3 regions of the Serratia sp. CoH_134_PS_4 genome follow, and region 1 is predicted to be linked to each of the others. Evidence: predicted binding sites of a transcription regulator. Region 1 holds the regulator's gene; each other region holds the start of a gene.
What was found. Region 1 encodes Fur, which represses iron uptake genes when iron is present. Its sites were predicted from a motif close to ATAATAATGAGAACNACTATCAA; they were not measured.
Positions count from the first base shown of each region.

Region 2: sufA (Fe-S cluster assembly scaffold SufA) is a predicted target of Fur. The motif match lies at 3,332-3,354, and genes of this name have one in related genera.
Region 3: AC2FCQ_RS06640 (isochorismate synthase) is a predicted target of Fur. The motif match lies at 3,447-3,469, and genes of this name have one in related genera.

Region 1 covers NZ_JBXWKI010000004.1:43,598-48,813, forward strand. Annotated here, with positions in the region: gene seqA (replication initiation negative regulator SeqA) at 1-378, opposite strand, end outside; gene ybfF (esterase) at 660-1,433, shown strand; gene ybfE (LexA regulated protein) at 1,725-2,012, shown strand; gene fldA (flavodoxin FldA) at 2,241-2,780, shown strand; gene fur (ferric iron uptake transcriptional regulator) at 3,101-3,547, shown strand; gene AC2FCQ_RS08560 (glycosyltransferase) at 3,754-5,216, opposite strand, start outside.
Region 2 covers NZ_JBXWKI010000001.1:870,391-875,606, forward strand. Annotated here, with positions in the region: gene sufD (Fe-S cluster assembly protein SufD) at 1-635, opposite strand, end outside; gene sufC (Fe-S cluster assembly ATPase SufC) at 610-1,356, opposite strand; gene sufB (Fe-S cluster assembly protein SufB) at 1,399-2,895, opposite strand; gene sufA (Fe-S cluster assembly scaffold SufA) at 2,910-3,281, opposite strand; gene AC2FCQ_RS04025 (hypothetical protein) at 3,837-4,241, shown strand; gene menI (1,4-dihydroxy-2-naphthoyl-CoA hydrolase) at 4,293-4,709, opposite strand; gene ydiJ (D-2-hydroxyglutarate dehydrogenase YdiJ) at 4,706-5,216, opposite strand, start outside.
Region 3 covers NZ_JBXWKI010000002.1:281,696-286,911, reverse strand. Annotated here, with positions in the region: gene fepD (Fe(3+)-siderophore ABC transporter permease) at 1-832, opposite strand, end outside; gene entS (enterobactin transporter EntS) at 1,092-2,360, shown strand; gene fepB (Fe2+-enterobactin ABC transporter substrate-binding protein) at 2,347-3,306, opposite strand; gene AC2FCQ_RS06640 (isochorismate synthase) at 3,505-4,713, shown strand; gene AC2FCQ_RS06635 ((2,3-dihydroxybenzoyl)adenylate synthase) at 4,722-5,216, shown strand, end outside.

The DNA of each region.
Region 1 (5,216 bases):
CAGGGTTTGCTGATCGCCTGCAAAATAGGTGCGGGTACGGCCGTGCAACGCTTCAGTTGCGGTGGCAAAACCGGCCGCATCGAGGGTATACAGGGTGGATAGTACCAGCATAAAACGATTCACCGCTTTGCTCTGCTCGGCATACTCATCCGACAACAGCAGTTCGCGCACGGCACGCACGCGATCGCGCGGTCGCGGAGCAGCAACAATTTTGTCCTGCTCGGCGCTCTGTGCGCTGGCAACTGGCGCAGCGCGCAAGGGCTGACCGGCGGTAAATTTCAACATACGGCGCAAAATATCGGACGCGCTCTCACCAATATGTTGCGTGTGGCTGGCAATATAACGGTAAAGCTCTTCGTCGACTTCAATAGTTTTCATCTTTATCCAGTACTGTTTTTTTCTACTTAGAACCTGAAGCCAGATCCTGCATTCAAGCCATGGGATTATAAGGTTAAAAGCGCGGGAGCGAACATAACAATGTGTCCCGACACGGCAAAAGCAGACTATTACCTAGAGTCCGCCCAGCATCCACGTTGCCAAACCCGCACCTTACCATGAAAAATCCGCGTTATACCCCATGGATTTCAAGCGGCAGCACGGCAACGGGTATGTTCATCCGGTGTTTTAATCATGATAACCTAATCTGAATCTCTCTCAGTATGAACTTCACCATGAAATTACATTATCAATTGCTGGCAACCGAGTCCGCAGCGTTGCCGGTCATGCTGATCCACGGGCTATTCGGCAATCTGGACAATCTGGGCGTCCTGGCGCGCGACCTGAACCAACAGCACAGCGTGATTAAAGTCGATTTGCGTAACCACGGCCTGTCGCCACGCTCAGCGGTAATGACCTACCCGGAAATGGCCCAGGATCTGCTGGCGTTGCTGGATGATTTGCATCTGGAGAAGGTCATTGTTATCGGCCATTCAATGGGCGGTAAAGCGGCGATGGCACTGACGGCCATCGCGCCAGAGCGAGTGGAGAAACTGATCATTATTGACGTTGCACCGGTGGACTATCACGTTCGCCGCCACGACGAAATTTTTGCCGCGTTACAAGCCGTCAGCGCAGCCGGCATCACGCAGCGCCAACAGGCTGCGGAGTTGATGCGCAGCTATCTGGATGAAGAAGGTGTGATCCAGTTCTTGTTGAAGTCATTCCATCAGGGCCAATGGCGTTTCAACCTGCCGGCGCTGATCGATCAATATGAAAATATCACCGGCTGGCAGGAAGTCCCCGCCTGGCCGCACCCGACGCTGTTCATTCGTGGTGGGCTGTCGCCCTATGTACAAGATAGCTACCGCGCCGATATCGCCCGTCAATTCCCACAGGCACGTGCACACGTGGTTGCAGGCACTGGGCACTGGGTTCATGCAGAAAAACCAGAAGCCGTGTTACGTGCCATTCATCGTTTTCTCGGCGAAGCCTGAGCCAATTGCCCCCTTGTCAGAGAAGGAATCCTCCCTAAAACGGCCATCTGGTGAAAAAACGCGCTAAAGATAACGGCTTAGCGCGTTTTCGGCTCAGTTAAACATTGTCGTCGCTCCATCTGCTGGGGTAATATGGCGCGCTATAATTTTGCCGCCGTGCTAAGCGTGTTCAATAGCGCCGGGCTGGGGGTGAATTTGGGTTAGGGTTTATTGGCCCGAAGTGTGTTAACCGAACCATCCAGAAGCGTTTACGCGCTTTTTGATGCAAACTCCCTTGCAGTACCGCTACCTATGGCAAAAGAACAAACGGATCGCACGACGCTGGATCTGTTCGCAGATGAACGCCGTCCGGGGCGCCCGAAAACCAACCCGCTATCCAGAGATGAACAGCTTAGAATCAATAAGCGTAATCAGCTTCGACGCGATAAAGTCCGTGGCTTACGGCGTGTGGAACTGAAGATCAACGCGGATGCGGTGGACGCCCTGAACAAATTGGCGGAACAGCGTAATATCAGTCGCAGCGAGCTTATTGAGCAAATGCTGTTGGCGCAACTGGCAGACGACCAGCCAGAACATTGATCATTGCAGCCGCACGTGCGGCGCGGCGTTAAGGATGACGCCCGATCAACATCGTTTTATTCCACCCGGTATCGCATAAACGTGATAAAACCCCGGGGTAAATTTCTGGCATGATACGCAATTACCGGTAAGGGTTTCCCTTGCTATGGCATCATTTTAATCGGTGTTATCGTGGTCAGCGCTAACATCGTGTAATGCAATTTATTGAATTTAAAGGTTATACGCGATATGGCTAATGTAGGCATTTTCTTTGGCAGCGACACTGGCAATACCGAAAACATTGCCAAGATGATCCAGAAAATTCTTAAGCAACAGTTTGGCGACGATGTTTGCGAAATTCACGACATCGCCAAAAGCAGCAAAGAAGACCTGGAAGGTTTCGATATTCTGTTGCTCGGTATCCCGACATGGTACTACGGCGAAGCCCAGTGTGACTGGGATGACTTCTTCCCAACGCTGGAAGAGATCGACTTCAACGGCAAGCTGGTTGCGCTGTTTGGCTGTGGCGACCAAGAAGACTATGCAGAATATTTCTGTGATGCGATGGGGACTATCCGCGACATCATTGAACCACGTGGCGCCGCCATTGTAGGCCACTGGCCAACCAAAGGTTACCACTTCGAAGCGTCGAAAGGCCTGGCGAGTGACAGCCACTTCATCGGTCTCGCCATTGACGAAGATCGCCAGCCAGAACTGACCAATGAACGTGTCGAAGGTTGGGTAAAACAAATCGTCGAAGAGTTGAGCCTGGCCGAGATCGTCGGGTAACGCCAAAGGTTGAACAAAAGCCCTGCAAAGTGCATAGTGTTGCCGGCAGGGCCGTCATCGGCAGTACGGATTACTGCAATAGAAGATACACATTTGTAACTTCTCACATCGTCAAGGTAGACTGAGATATCGGTTTATCCCATCCATCAAGACGTTGCGTGTGCAACATGCAATAGTGCAATTATATCTTTGTTAACAACCGGCGGTTTCTATTTAGGCCAACCGGTTCTATAATGAGACGCAATTAACACTTTGTGCCGACCGATGCCACAGGCGAGAACGCCTCAACTTGATTAGCATAGTAACAGGACTGAATCCGCATGACTGACAACAACACCGCATTGAAGAAGGCCGGCTTAAAAGTCACGCTTCCGCGACTCAAAATCCTGGAAGTACTGCAAAATCCGGAATGCCATCACGTCAGTGCGGAAGATCTGTACAAAAAACTGATAGATATGGGCGAAGAAATTGGCCTGGCTACGGTTTACCGCGTACTGAACCAATTTGATGATGCAGGCATTGTGACTCGTCACAACTTCGAAGGCGGCAAGTCCGTGTTCGAACTGACCCAGCAACATCATCACGACCACCTGATTTGCCTGGATTGTGGCAAAGTGATCGAATTCAGCGATGAATCTATCGAAGTGCGTCAGCGTGATATCGCCAAACAACACGGCATCAAGCTCACCAACCACAGCCTGTACCTGTACGGCCACTGTGAAACGGGTGACTGCCGCGAAGACGACACTCTGCACGACAAAAAATAATGCCCTTAACCGGCATTGAGAACCGCCTTAACGGCGGTTTTTTTATGCCTGAAGCAAATAGATAAAAAAATCCCCGGACAGGCCCGGGGAAAGATCATAGCTAAATGACAACAATTGCAGCGGCACTTCTCCACGGTACTTCTCACTTCCCACTTACACCCACTTCAACGTCAACTCCCCCGCCGACACGCGGATGAGTAAACTCGTTACAATGCATATTCAAGAAAGAGCAGCCGATCAAAAAACATTGCCTTGGCTTGGTCGAACACACCACGAATACGGAACCCCTTGTTCAAATACATTTTGCAGGCATCACTACTTTGCCAGACGCACAGCGCGATGTTTTTCGCCTGGCGTTGATCCGCCTGTAGCTGAATCAAGGCAAACATTTGGTTAAAATACCCCAGCCCCCGAAATTGGCTCTCAATCGCCAAGCTACAGACAAAATAATCGTCAGCGACACAGTGGCTTTGCACAAAGCTGTCGTAAGCCTCATCAAGAGGTTTCATTTCATCGCGATAAAGGTAGTCCGTGTCTATGGCATACAGTTCACTGACGGTCGCCGCATTGAAAAAACCGATAAACTCTCCGCGCCGATCGTAAGCCACGGTGATCAGATCCAGGTAAGGTTCGATATTTTGCGCCTGCTGCAAAGACACCAGATCCAGCCCAGCACGATTGCCAACGGAACAGTATTCCAGGTAGCTCGTGCTAAAAATCAGCTTTGCCATGCGGGTCTTATCCGCTTCACCCACCTGCCGTCCCGCCATGAAATGCAACGTTCCCCGCGGTTCAGGCGGCACAGCCTCCCCCACCCCCTGGGCAGAACGCCAGTAATGCCCAGCCGCTATCTGCCGCCGGTTGTCGGCAATCAGGTACTCCCCAAAAAGCTGGTTTACCCGATCAAGCCGCTGATCATGAGAAAGCACCGAATAGTAGTGGTAATGATCGATGTCGGACCGAATCTGCGCCGGATAGGCCATGCGAGGTACTTCATCAACGGTAAATATTTCCGCATAGCGTGCCAAATCCAGCGGCTGCTCAAGCTGCCAATCCAGATTTTCCAACCGGCTAACACATTGCTGGTAGCTCTGCTCTTCTTCTTGCGACAACGGTAGCCGCACATTGGTGATCACATCTTCCAGCAGCCGCATACCGCGAATACCGCAGGTTACCGCCTGTGGGGTTGCGTCATACAAAACACCATGCATCTGGCAAAAACGATCGTGGCTGAGGAAAGTACGTTCAATATGACGACTCCACAATTGGTAAAAAGGATCGAACAGCTTCCGTTCATAAATCGGATTTCTTTCCGGTACCTCACTGCTTTCCCCCGCATAAATTTGATCGAGCCCAGCTAACATCCTGCACAGCGCCATATCTCCCTTACGGCTGATGATCATTCCCGTTTCGTCGAGGAACAAATTCAACCAACTGACGTGGCTAACTTCACCTCCGGGCAGGAACTGAAGATAGTCCGGAACCTCAGGCTTGATCAGAAACAGTGTCGCCGCTCGGTGGGGAAGTGTGTCGATATCCATATACACGCCCCCCATCTCAATCAAAATCAAAAAGCGGAAGTAGTCGGACAGTGTGGCGTAATAGCGTTTATCATGGAGCTGATGGATAAACCCCAAACTATTACCGACTCTTCTTTGCGCCAGTTCAC
Region 2 (5,216 bases), on a different contig from region 1:
ATGTTAGCGGTGAGGCGCGCGCCAGTGAAATGCGCAGCCTGGTTCAGGCTGACGTAATGCTCTATCACCTCGGCCTGCGCATTACGCGCAATATCAAGGTGATGCCGGTGATGCACGGTATTCACCTCACCTTCAGCCCCGCGTCCGCTGCTGATATGCAGCAGATACAGCGGTCGCGCCGCGATTTTACCGGCGGCCACGCGAATAATGCTGGTTTCCTGCGCCAGGCTTTCCGTCAGATGCAGAAAGATCTCGGGCTGGATCGGTTCGGGTAGCGCCTGTAACGTCCCGTAGGGTGCGATGTCGAACTGATAATCACCCAGGTCGCTGTCGCTCAACGCCGCACAAAAACGCCCGTCAACAAAGACCAGCCGATAAGCATCAATCGCCAGCGCCAACGCATCTAACTGCGCGGCAGTGACTGGCTCCACCGGTGGCTCAAGGAACTGCTGTTCAAGCAAACCTTCCAGCGGTGTGTATTTCCAGTTTTCATGCTTGCGCGTCGGCCACCCCAAGCGCAAAGCCTGTTGCCAGTGTGCCAATGCATGGGCAGAGTGCTCACCACCGCGTGCTTCAAACAGGCTATACAGTTGTTGCAGCGCGCGCGCGTTATTGTTCGTCGGTAAGCCAGCCATAGCCCTGCTCCTCCAACTGTTTCACCAGAGAGAAATCGCCGGACTTGACGATGCGCCCCTGAGAAAGAACATGGACGTAATCCGGCTTGATGTAGTCCAGGATACGTTGGTAGTGCGTAACGATAATGAACGAACGCTTGCCATCACGCAGCGAGTTCACGCCGTTAGCGACAATCTTCAGCGCATCAATATCCAAACCGGAGTCGGTTTCGTCTAAAATACAGAGATCCGGCTCCAGCGCCGCCATCTGGAGGATGTCATTACGTTTTTTCTCACCGCCAGAGAAACCGACGTTGACCGAACGGGTCAGCAAGTCAGGCGGCATGTTCAACAATTCAATTTTTTCTTCGATAAAATCAGCGAAGTCGAAACGGTCGAGCGGTTCTTGCTGGCGGTATTTGCGTACGGCGTTAACCGAAGTTTGCAGGAAGAAATGGTTGCTGACGCCGGGGATCTCCACCGGATATTGGAAGGCCAGGAATACGCCCTCACCCGCACGATCTTCCGGGTCCAGCTCAAGCAAATCCTTACCTTTAAAGGTCACTTCACCTTCGGTGACTTCATATTCTTCGCGTCCCGCCAGCGTTGCCGAAAGCGTGCTCTTGCCTGAACCATTCGGCCCCATGATGGCATGCACTTCACCCGGTTTAATCTCCAGGTTCAATCCCTTAAGGATTTCGTTGCCTTCCGCGCTGACTTTTAAATTCTTGATACTTAACATGCAGTGTCCTTAGATCGCGCTGTCGCGCTGTAAATCCGGCGTTTAGCCCACGCTGTGTTCCAGGCTGATGGCCAATAACTTCTGCGCCTCGACGGCGAACTCCAGCGGTAGCTCAGAGAACACGTCCTTACAGAATCCGTTAACAATCATCGAAATGGCATTGTCTTCGCTAATGCCGCGCTGCAAACAATAGAACAGTTGGTCATCGCCAATTTTTGATGTCGTCGCTTCATGTTCCAACTGGGCACTGTTGTTACGCGCTTCAACGTACGGGAAGGTATGGGCACCGCTGTCCGGCCCAATCAACATCGAGTCGCATTGGGTAAAGTTACGCGCGTTTTCTGCCCCCGGCAGGATCTTCACCAGGCCACGGTAGGTATTCTCGCTATGTCCGGCAGAGATACCTTTGGCGATGATGGTTGAACGGGTATTTTTGCCGATGTGGATCATCTTGGTGCCGGTGTCGGCCTGCTGATGGCCGCTGGTCAGGGCTACCGAGAAGAACTCACCGATAGAATTATCCCCCTGCAGGATCACGCTAGGGTATTTCCAGGTGATTGCCGAGCCGGTTTCCGACTGAGTCCATGACATTTTTGAACCTGCGCCTTCACACAATGCGCGCTTGGTCACAAAGTTCAGGATGCCTCCCTTGCTGTCACCGCCAGAGAACCAGTTCTGCACTGTCGAATATTTCACTTCGGCATCCTTGTGCAGGATCACTTCTACCACCGCGGCATGCAGTTGGTAACTGTCGCGTACCGGCGCCGAACAGCCTTCGATGTAGCTGACATAACTGCCCTCATCGGCGATCAGTATGGTGCGTTCGAACTGACCGGTTTTAGCGGCATTGATACGGAAATACGTCGACAGTTCCATTGGGCAACGTACGCCCTTCGGCACATAGACAAAGGTCCCGTCGGAAGCCACCGCTGCGTTCAGTGCGGCGAAGAAATTGTCGTTGGACGGTACGACGCGACCGAGGTATTTACGCACCAGATCCGGGTATTCGTGTATGGCCTCACCGAACGAGCAGAAAATGACCCCGCTTTCCGCCAACTTTTCGCGGTAGGTCGTCGAGACAGAGACAGAGTCAAAAATCGCATCGACCGCGACTTCACTGCCTTCGCGCACAGGGACGCCGAGTTGGTTAAACGCCAACTCAACCTCGTTGGTCAGGTAGTTGTTATCGGTCGGTGCGCCCGGTTGCTGTTCTGCGCCCGGCTGGGATCCACAGGCATCGTCACAACTGCCACAGGAGGGCGCGGAGTAATAGCTGTAGTCCTGGTAGTTCAGCCGATCGTAGTTCGCTTTCAGCCAGTGTGGCTCTTCCATTTGCAGCCAGGCACGGTAGGCTTCAAGGCGGAACTCCAGCATCCACTCAGGTTCATTACGCTTGGCCGAGATGGCGCGCACCACGTCTTCATTGATGCCCTTCGCTAACTCATCGGTGGCCAGTTGGGTAAAAAAACCTTCTTTGTAGCGACCTTCGCTGACCCAAGCCTGCACTTCATTAGGCATTTCTACATTGCTTCGTGTCATGTTGATTGCATCGCTCAAACGCCAAAACTCTCGCCGCACCCGCAGGCATGCTGAGCTTTAGGGTTATTAAATTTGAATATCTGATTCAGCCCTTCACGGACAAAATCTACCGTGGTGCCATCGATAAACGGCATGGCTTTCAACGGCACATACAGTTTGGCGCCATCACGCTCAAACAGCAGGTCGTCGTCAGCAGGAGCACGGGTGAGATCCAGCACATAGGCAAACCCGGCGCAGCCTGACTGCTTGACCCCGAGTTGCAGCCCCTTCACCTGTGGATCCTGCTGCATTAGTTTCGTTATTTGTTGTACGGCGTTGTCACTGAGCAAAATGCCTTGCCAGACATTTTCGTCCAGAGAAAAAGTGCCGACATTTTCCGTTTGCATATGGCCTACCTCACACTCGTGTTTTACCACAGCCAATCTGGGTTGCTACTATGTTAGTGATAACGATTATCACTTCAACCGTTTGTTTTGCGGGGTTATCCGCCAAAAGCCCGGATTTTTGCTTTGGCATGCGGCAACTGCGTGGGACAGTCAGCGCGTCTGGCGCTGCCGGTCGGAAATGGAATCATTTTATCCTTATGAATTTACTGTACATCCTGTCATACCATGCCCCTTACCCGCTGGCGCGAAGGCTTTACAGAACCGGGCTTTTTATGTCGATTTAAACATTCATAGAAAATACCTATTTCTGAATTTTGTCTGTCTCAAAAATGCGTTTATCGACAATTAACGGCTTTTCCCCCTCTTTTGCCTTTCCGTCCGTCCCAACAAAAGCGGCAATCTCTGATTAAAGTTTAGTCGCTACTGACTATGTTGGGGTGCTGTCCCCCCAATGCATCCCCTGCTGGCGATAAAAATTTCAACAGAATGATTGATCACGAACGCACCAATAAATATGATAATGATTATCATTCAATTCTAATTGAGCACGGGCAAATGAATATCTCGATGAATGCGTGGCTGCTGGGCAAAATTGATGACTATAAATTCAGCGTGCGCGACGCTACGGTAGATTTCTACATGGCAGAGGCGTCGCTTAAACGGCCGGAGTGCAATATCAACCATCTGAAACGCTACAACAGTGTCAGCCTGAATATGGCCAATCTGTGTCTGGAAAACGGTGATGATGAAAGCTATCTGCACGCGTTGAGCAAACTGCATAACCGGCTGATCGTAGAGATCAACAACCCACAGCGTTGTCAGCTGTTCCGGGTTCAGAGCTATCATTTTGCCCGTCATACTCTGACCTTAATCTGTCAAAAATATGCAATGGAAGGCACTTGGGAGAAGGCCAATGCCTTCCAGAAAGACTTCGTTAAGCGGGTGCCCTTTCAGTTATGAACGGGCTGAATGGCAAAAATACCCGCAGGTAAGGCTACCTGCGGGGTAAACCTAGTCGATAACGGCCGTAGTCAGGCGTGAAGTGCAGCACAGGCGATCGCGTGAATCGAAGATTTCTATCTGCCACACCTGATGGCGACGCCCCACATGCAACGCCCGACACACGCCGCGCACCTGGCCTTCAAATACCGCACGCAGATGGTTGGCGTTGATTTCCAACCCCACCACTTTCTGTTCCCCTTCGCTACACAGGTAACCGGCCATCGACCCCATCGATTCTGCCAGCACTACCGATGCACCACCGTGCAACAGGCCAAATGGCTGCCGGGTACGCTGATCAACCGGCATGGTCGCTTCGAGATAATCGTCCTCCAGTCGGGTAAATTGGATCCCCACATGACTGACCATACATCCTTCACCGGCCTGGTTTAGTTGCTCCAGCGTCGTCTCTCGTTTCCACAGTTTCACTCAATCATCTCCAGAAGTGCCTGTAATGGGTGTCGTACACCGTTACCCTCAATACGTTTGACCTGGCTGCGACAGGAATAGCCGGTCGCCAGACAACGTTGCCGCGGCAGACGTTGTAATGCCTGATGCCAGGATAGCTCATAAATCCCGAGCGAATTCTCCAGGTTCTTTACTTCATGCCCGTAAGTTCCCGCCATGCCGCAGCAACCGACGCTGACGTTTTCCAGCCTGGCCCCAAAGCGTGCAAAGATGGACGCCCAATGTTGGCCGCTGGCAGGCAAGGCCGTGGTTTCCGTACAGTGACCGAACAAATACCAGGCTTCGCCCGTCGCAGGCTGTTCTGCACGTTCAGCCAAGCGCTGCTGCAACCACTCGTGCACCAGTTGTACCTGGAAATCCCCGCGGGCCTCACCGAGGATCTCGTTATATTCGTCGCGATAGCACAACACCAACGCCGGATCGACACCCACCAGCGGCATGCCAAGCTTTGCCACTCGGTTAAGAAAA
Region 3 (5,216 bases), on a different contig from region 1:
CGACGGCAGCTGTAGCACCGCCGCACAGTAAGGTAATCGCCAGCAGGCCCAACAATTGGGTACGAACAATGCCGGTACCCAGTGCGGTAGCCAATTCATTGCCCATGCTCAGGCTATTGAGCGACTTACTCATCCACAGCGTAATCAGCGTACCCAATAAGATCGGCAGGGCGACGGTACGCACCACCTGCATATTTTGAATATCCAGAGAACCGGCCTGCCAAAAACGCAGCTGATCGAACACCAGCGGGTTTAACAGGGAAATCCCAGAGGTCAGGCCCTCAAGCACCGCCGCCATTGCGACCCCGGCTAGCGTCAGGCGCACCGGGTTCAAACTGCTGCCACCCAGAGCACCGATCAGTGCGACAAGCAGCGCGGCAAACATCGCACCGGCAAAGGCGAACCACAGATATTGGCTGATGTTGGCGGCACCAAAGAAGGTGATACCCAGCACTACGGCAAAGCCTGCACCGGCGTTAACGCCAAGAATACCGGGATCGGCCAGCGGATTGCGGGTGAGGGTTTGCATCAGTACCCCAGACAGACCCAATGCGATACCCGCCAACACGCCAACCAGCGTGCGTGGCAGCCTGGCATTGGTAATGATGGTGCAATCCGCCCCGCTGCATTGCCCATTCAGCGCCTGGATGACCGTATCAAAGGGAATAGACTTGGCGCCAAGCGACAGGCTGAGCAGCATGATGACCAACAGTGCGAAAAGAGCAATCAGCAGACCAAACAGCCTGCGGCGAAATGAACGGGGAGTGCCCCCAAGGTGACGCCCCCCAGAGGTGGGAACGGGCTGTGTGCAATGGCGTGTAATCCGTAACATAACAATCCATTATTTAATTGAATATAAATGATATTTATTATCATTATTGATTGTTTTCATCTATGGTACCATGAGTTCCTTCGCTATTGCAGCACATACCCTTCATTCTTGAAGCTGCATCTGTGTTGGCTGCGAGCGCTGGCCTGGTGGCTTACTTGAGTAAGCACCCTGGGGATGCTCGCGCTTGCCGCCTTGATGCAACACCAATTATTTTGGCTATAGACGCTGCCCCTTTTCTTTAGTTGTGGTGAGAAAGCTGATGAGTAAGCCCTCTATTTTGCTTGATTTTGGCCTGCTTAAGACCAATGGCGCTTTTCGCGCCGTATTCTGTGCGCGCTTTATTTCCATTCTCGCACTGGGATTGATGGCCATTGCGATCCCGGTTCAGATTCAAGCCTTGACCGGATCGACGTTGTTGGTCGGGTTGTCCGTAACGCTGGCAGGTAGCGGCATGTTTGCCGGGTTGCTGATGGGCGGTGTACTGGCCGATCGCTACGAACGTCGCCGTCTGATTTTGTTTGCGCGCTCCACTTGCGGCATTGGTTTTATCGGTCTGTGTCTGAACGCCGCGTTGCCAGCACCTTCATTGACGCTGATTTATCTGTTGGCGGTCTGGGACGGTTTCTTTGGTGCGGTCGGCGTTACGGCACTGTTGGCGGCAACGCCCGCGCTGGTAGGGCGTGAAAATATCGTGCAGGCCGGGGCTATCAGCATGTTGACCGTCCGCTTTGGCTCAATCCTTTCTCCGGCGATCGGGGGTTTGGTGATCGCCAATGCCGGTGTGACGTGGAACTACGGTTTGGCGGCGTTTGGTACCTTGCTGACGTTGATCCCTTTACTGCGTCTGCCTCAGCTGTTGCCGCCACCGCAGCCGCGTGAGCACCCGCTGCGTGCGCTCGCCGGCGGTTTCGGCTTCCTGTTCCGCAACCGGGTGATCGGTATGGTGGCGCTGATCGGCGCATTGCTGACCATGGCCAGTGCAGTGCGAGTACTGTATCCGGCCATGTCCGGCATGTGGCATGTCAGCGCAGCACAATTGGGCTTTATGTACTCTGCTGTCCCACTGGGTGCGGCGATAGGGGCTTTCACCAGTGGGCGAGTTGCCCAGGTTGCACGTCCGGGTTGGATGATGCTGATGACGGCGATTGGCGCCTTTATTGCCATTGGTCTGTTCGGTCTCATGCCGTGGTATGGCCTGGCGCTGTTTTTCCTGGTGGTTTTCGGTTACCTGAGTGCGTTGAACTCACTGTTGCAGTATGGGTTGATCCAGAACCTGACGCCAGATGCGTTCCTTGGGCGTATTAATGGCTTGTGGACGGCGCAAAACGTGGTAGGGGATGCACTGGGTGCGTTGCTGTTGGGGGCGATGGGGGCGTTTATGCTGCCGGCGATGACATCAACCAGCTTTGGTTTTGGTGTTGCGGTACTCGGCGTAGTGCTGGCTTTCGCGATGCGTGGTTTGCGTCAGGTTGGCAGTGGCGGGCAAGAAAATGATCTCCAGCCCGCCGCAGAATCTACTGAGAAATAAACTGTTTTTCCAACAGCGTCAGCAGATTGCTGGCGCTGTAATAATCCAGTCGGAAAGTATCATTCCCCAGAGCATAAACCCGCTTGTGTTGCACTGCCGGCAGATGAGCCAGGAAAGGATTCGCCATCAGCCGCTGCGCGTCACTGTCGTTGTTGGCAAATAGCATCAGCGTCTGGCCGTTCAGGCCTTCCGCCAGGTTCTCTCCACTAAGTTGAATAATGTCTTTGCGCATTCCCATGCTGCGGCTGTTGTTCAGCTTGGCGGGTGGGACGGCCAGCGTAAAACCAAGCTGCTTGAGCATTTGGCCCTGGGAAGATTCAGCGGTCCATAGATTGGCAGACTTACCGTCGGCGCTGAATACCAAGGCGGAGACGGGTTGTTCCGGCAGGGTCATACGCTGTTTCAGCGATTTCTCGCGGGCATCGAAATCACTGACGACTTTTTGTGCCTGGGCTTCGTGCCCAGTGGCCTGACCCAATTGAGTCGCCAACGCCTGCCAGCTTTTGTCGTCGTAATTGACGACCAACACCGGGGCAATGGCGGAGAGTTGATCGTACAAGCGCAGGGCGGAATCGGCACCGGTTGCTGAAATAATGATCAGGTCCGGGGCTTCACCGGCGATGGCCTCGGCGTTGGGTTCACCAATGTACAGGCGTTTAACGCCGCGTTGCGCCGCAATAGCGCTCCACTGGTGGAAGAAGCCCTGTGAATCAGCCAGACGGCTGCCGGGCGTAGTGGCACCACTGGCGACCACCGGCGCGTCGATCGCCAACAGGGTGCCGGTAACGGTAACGCTGGTGGAAACGATACGGGCAGGGGGCTGTGCGAGCGTCACCACGCCGTGTGACGTTTCAATTTTACGCGGCCAGCCAGCGTCTGCGGCATGGGCTGCACCGATAGCCATCATGCCAAATAGCGCCAGGCTGATGAGCAGATTCTTCTTCATAAAGCATTCCTCAGACGTTAAATAGTAATACTTATCATTTATATAATTAAAGCTGCTGGTTTTATATCATGATTATGATTGGAAGAACTGTTTACATTTATTGACATAGCATATTCACGAGGGTAATTTAACGCGATTCAATACAAATGATAATCATTATTATACAGGTTATTGTTAATGATACGAAAGGGAGAACCGATGAGTGTGACAGCAAAGGGTACCGGGCAGAAGAAGCCACAAAGCAAGGGCAGCGAACAGCCTGTCGCAGGTGTGTCGCCGACTTCCGGCTTTTTCTTTACCTCTCCTTTCCGTAGCCTGAGCACGCAAGGCTGCTTCGCCAAAATCACGCTGCCGGCCCTGGATGGCGACCAATTGAATGGCGAATTCCAACAGGCGGTGCAGCATGCGTTTGCCGAGGCCAAACTGGCGGGAGTTAAGAACCCGGTTTTGTGCGGTGCGATCCCTTTTGACACTCATCAACCCTCAGCGCTGTTTATTCCCCAGCGCACCCAATGGTTTGAACGCGATGCCTTTTTGGCCAGCGTGACATCCCCACAGGACGCTTTGCCGGAGATTACCCGGCAAAGAGAAGTGCCTGCCCAGCAACCCTTCATGCAAATGGTGGCGGATGCGGTAGAGGCGACCAAAGGCGACCAGTTGGATAAAGTGGTCCTGTCGCGTCTGCTGGAGATTGAAACGCGTGAGCCGGTGGACCGCCAGGCGTTGATGGCGCGTATCATCGCCCAGAACCCGCATGGTTTCCACTTCCACGTACCGCTGGAGCAGGGGGCATTGCTGGGCGCTAGCCCAGAACTTCTGCTACGTAAGTCCGGCGCTCAATTTTTCTCTAACCCATTGGCAGGATCCGCTCGACGCCATGCCGATCCACAGCGAGATCGCGAGATCAGTCAACAGCTGTTGGTATCAGAAAAAGATCGCTATGAGCACCAGTTTGTCACCGAAGGGATGCGGCAGGTGCTTACAGAACGCTGCAGCTATCTGAATATCCCAACCACGCCAGAATTATTGAGCACCACCACGCTGTGGCACCTGTCCACACCGATCGACGGTGAGGCAACCAGCCGTGCGGAGAATGCGCTCTCGCTGGCCTGCCTGCTGCACCCGACGCCTGCGCTGTGCGGTACGCCGACGGCATTGGCACACCAGGTGATTAAACAACTTGAACCCTTTGATCGCGGCCTGTTTGGCGGGATTGTCGGCTGGTGTGATGCTGAAGGTAACGGTGAGTGGGTGGTCACGATTCGTTGCGGCACGGTGCAGGGCAACCAGGTGCGACTGTTTGCCGGTGCCGGCATAGTGCAAGACTCTTCGCCGGAATCTGAATGGCATGAAACCGGCACCAAACTCAGTACCATTTCGCGGGCGTTTGGCCTGAACCAAGGATAGACATTCCCATGAGTATTGCTTTTACCCCCTGGCCTGATGATTTAGCCCGTCGTTATCGTGAACGCGGATATTGGACCGATAGGCCATTGACCGACATCGTCACTCATCAGGCTAAAAATGACGCCATCGCGTTGATCGACCCACAACGTAGCCTGAGCTATCGCCAGCTTAACCAGCTTTCCGATCGGCTGGCTGCCGCCCTTCAGCGCCGGGGCATGCAAAGCGGCGATACCGCGTTGGTACAGCTGGGTAACGTGGTCGAGTTCTATGTGACGTTTTTTGCGTTGCTGAAAATGGGTGTTGTGCCCGTAAACGCATTGTTCAGTCATCAACGCAACGAGCTAAATGCATATGCTGCGCAGATCAAACCGGCATTACTGATTGCCGACCGTCAGCATGCTCTGTTTGGTAACGACGAATTCCTGACGGCGTTCCGTGCCGAGCATCCTTCCTTGCGTGTGGTGGGGTTGCGTAGCCAGGAGGGGGGCGAACTGTCACTGTCA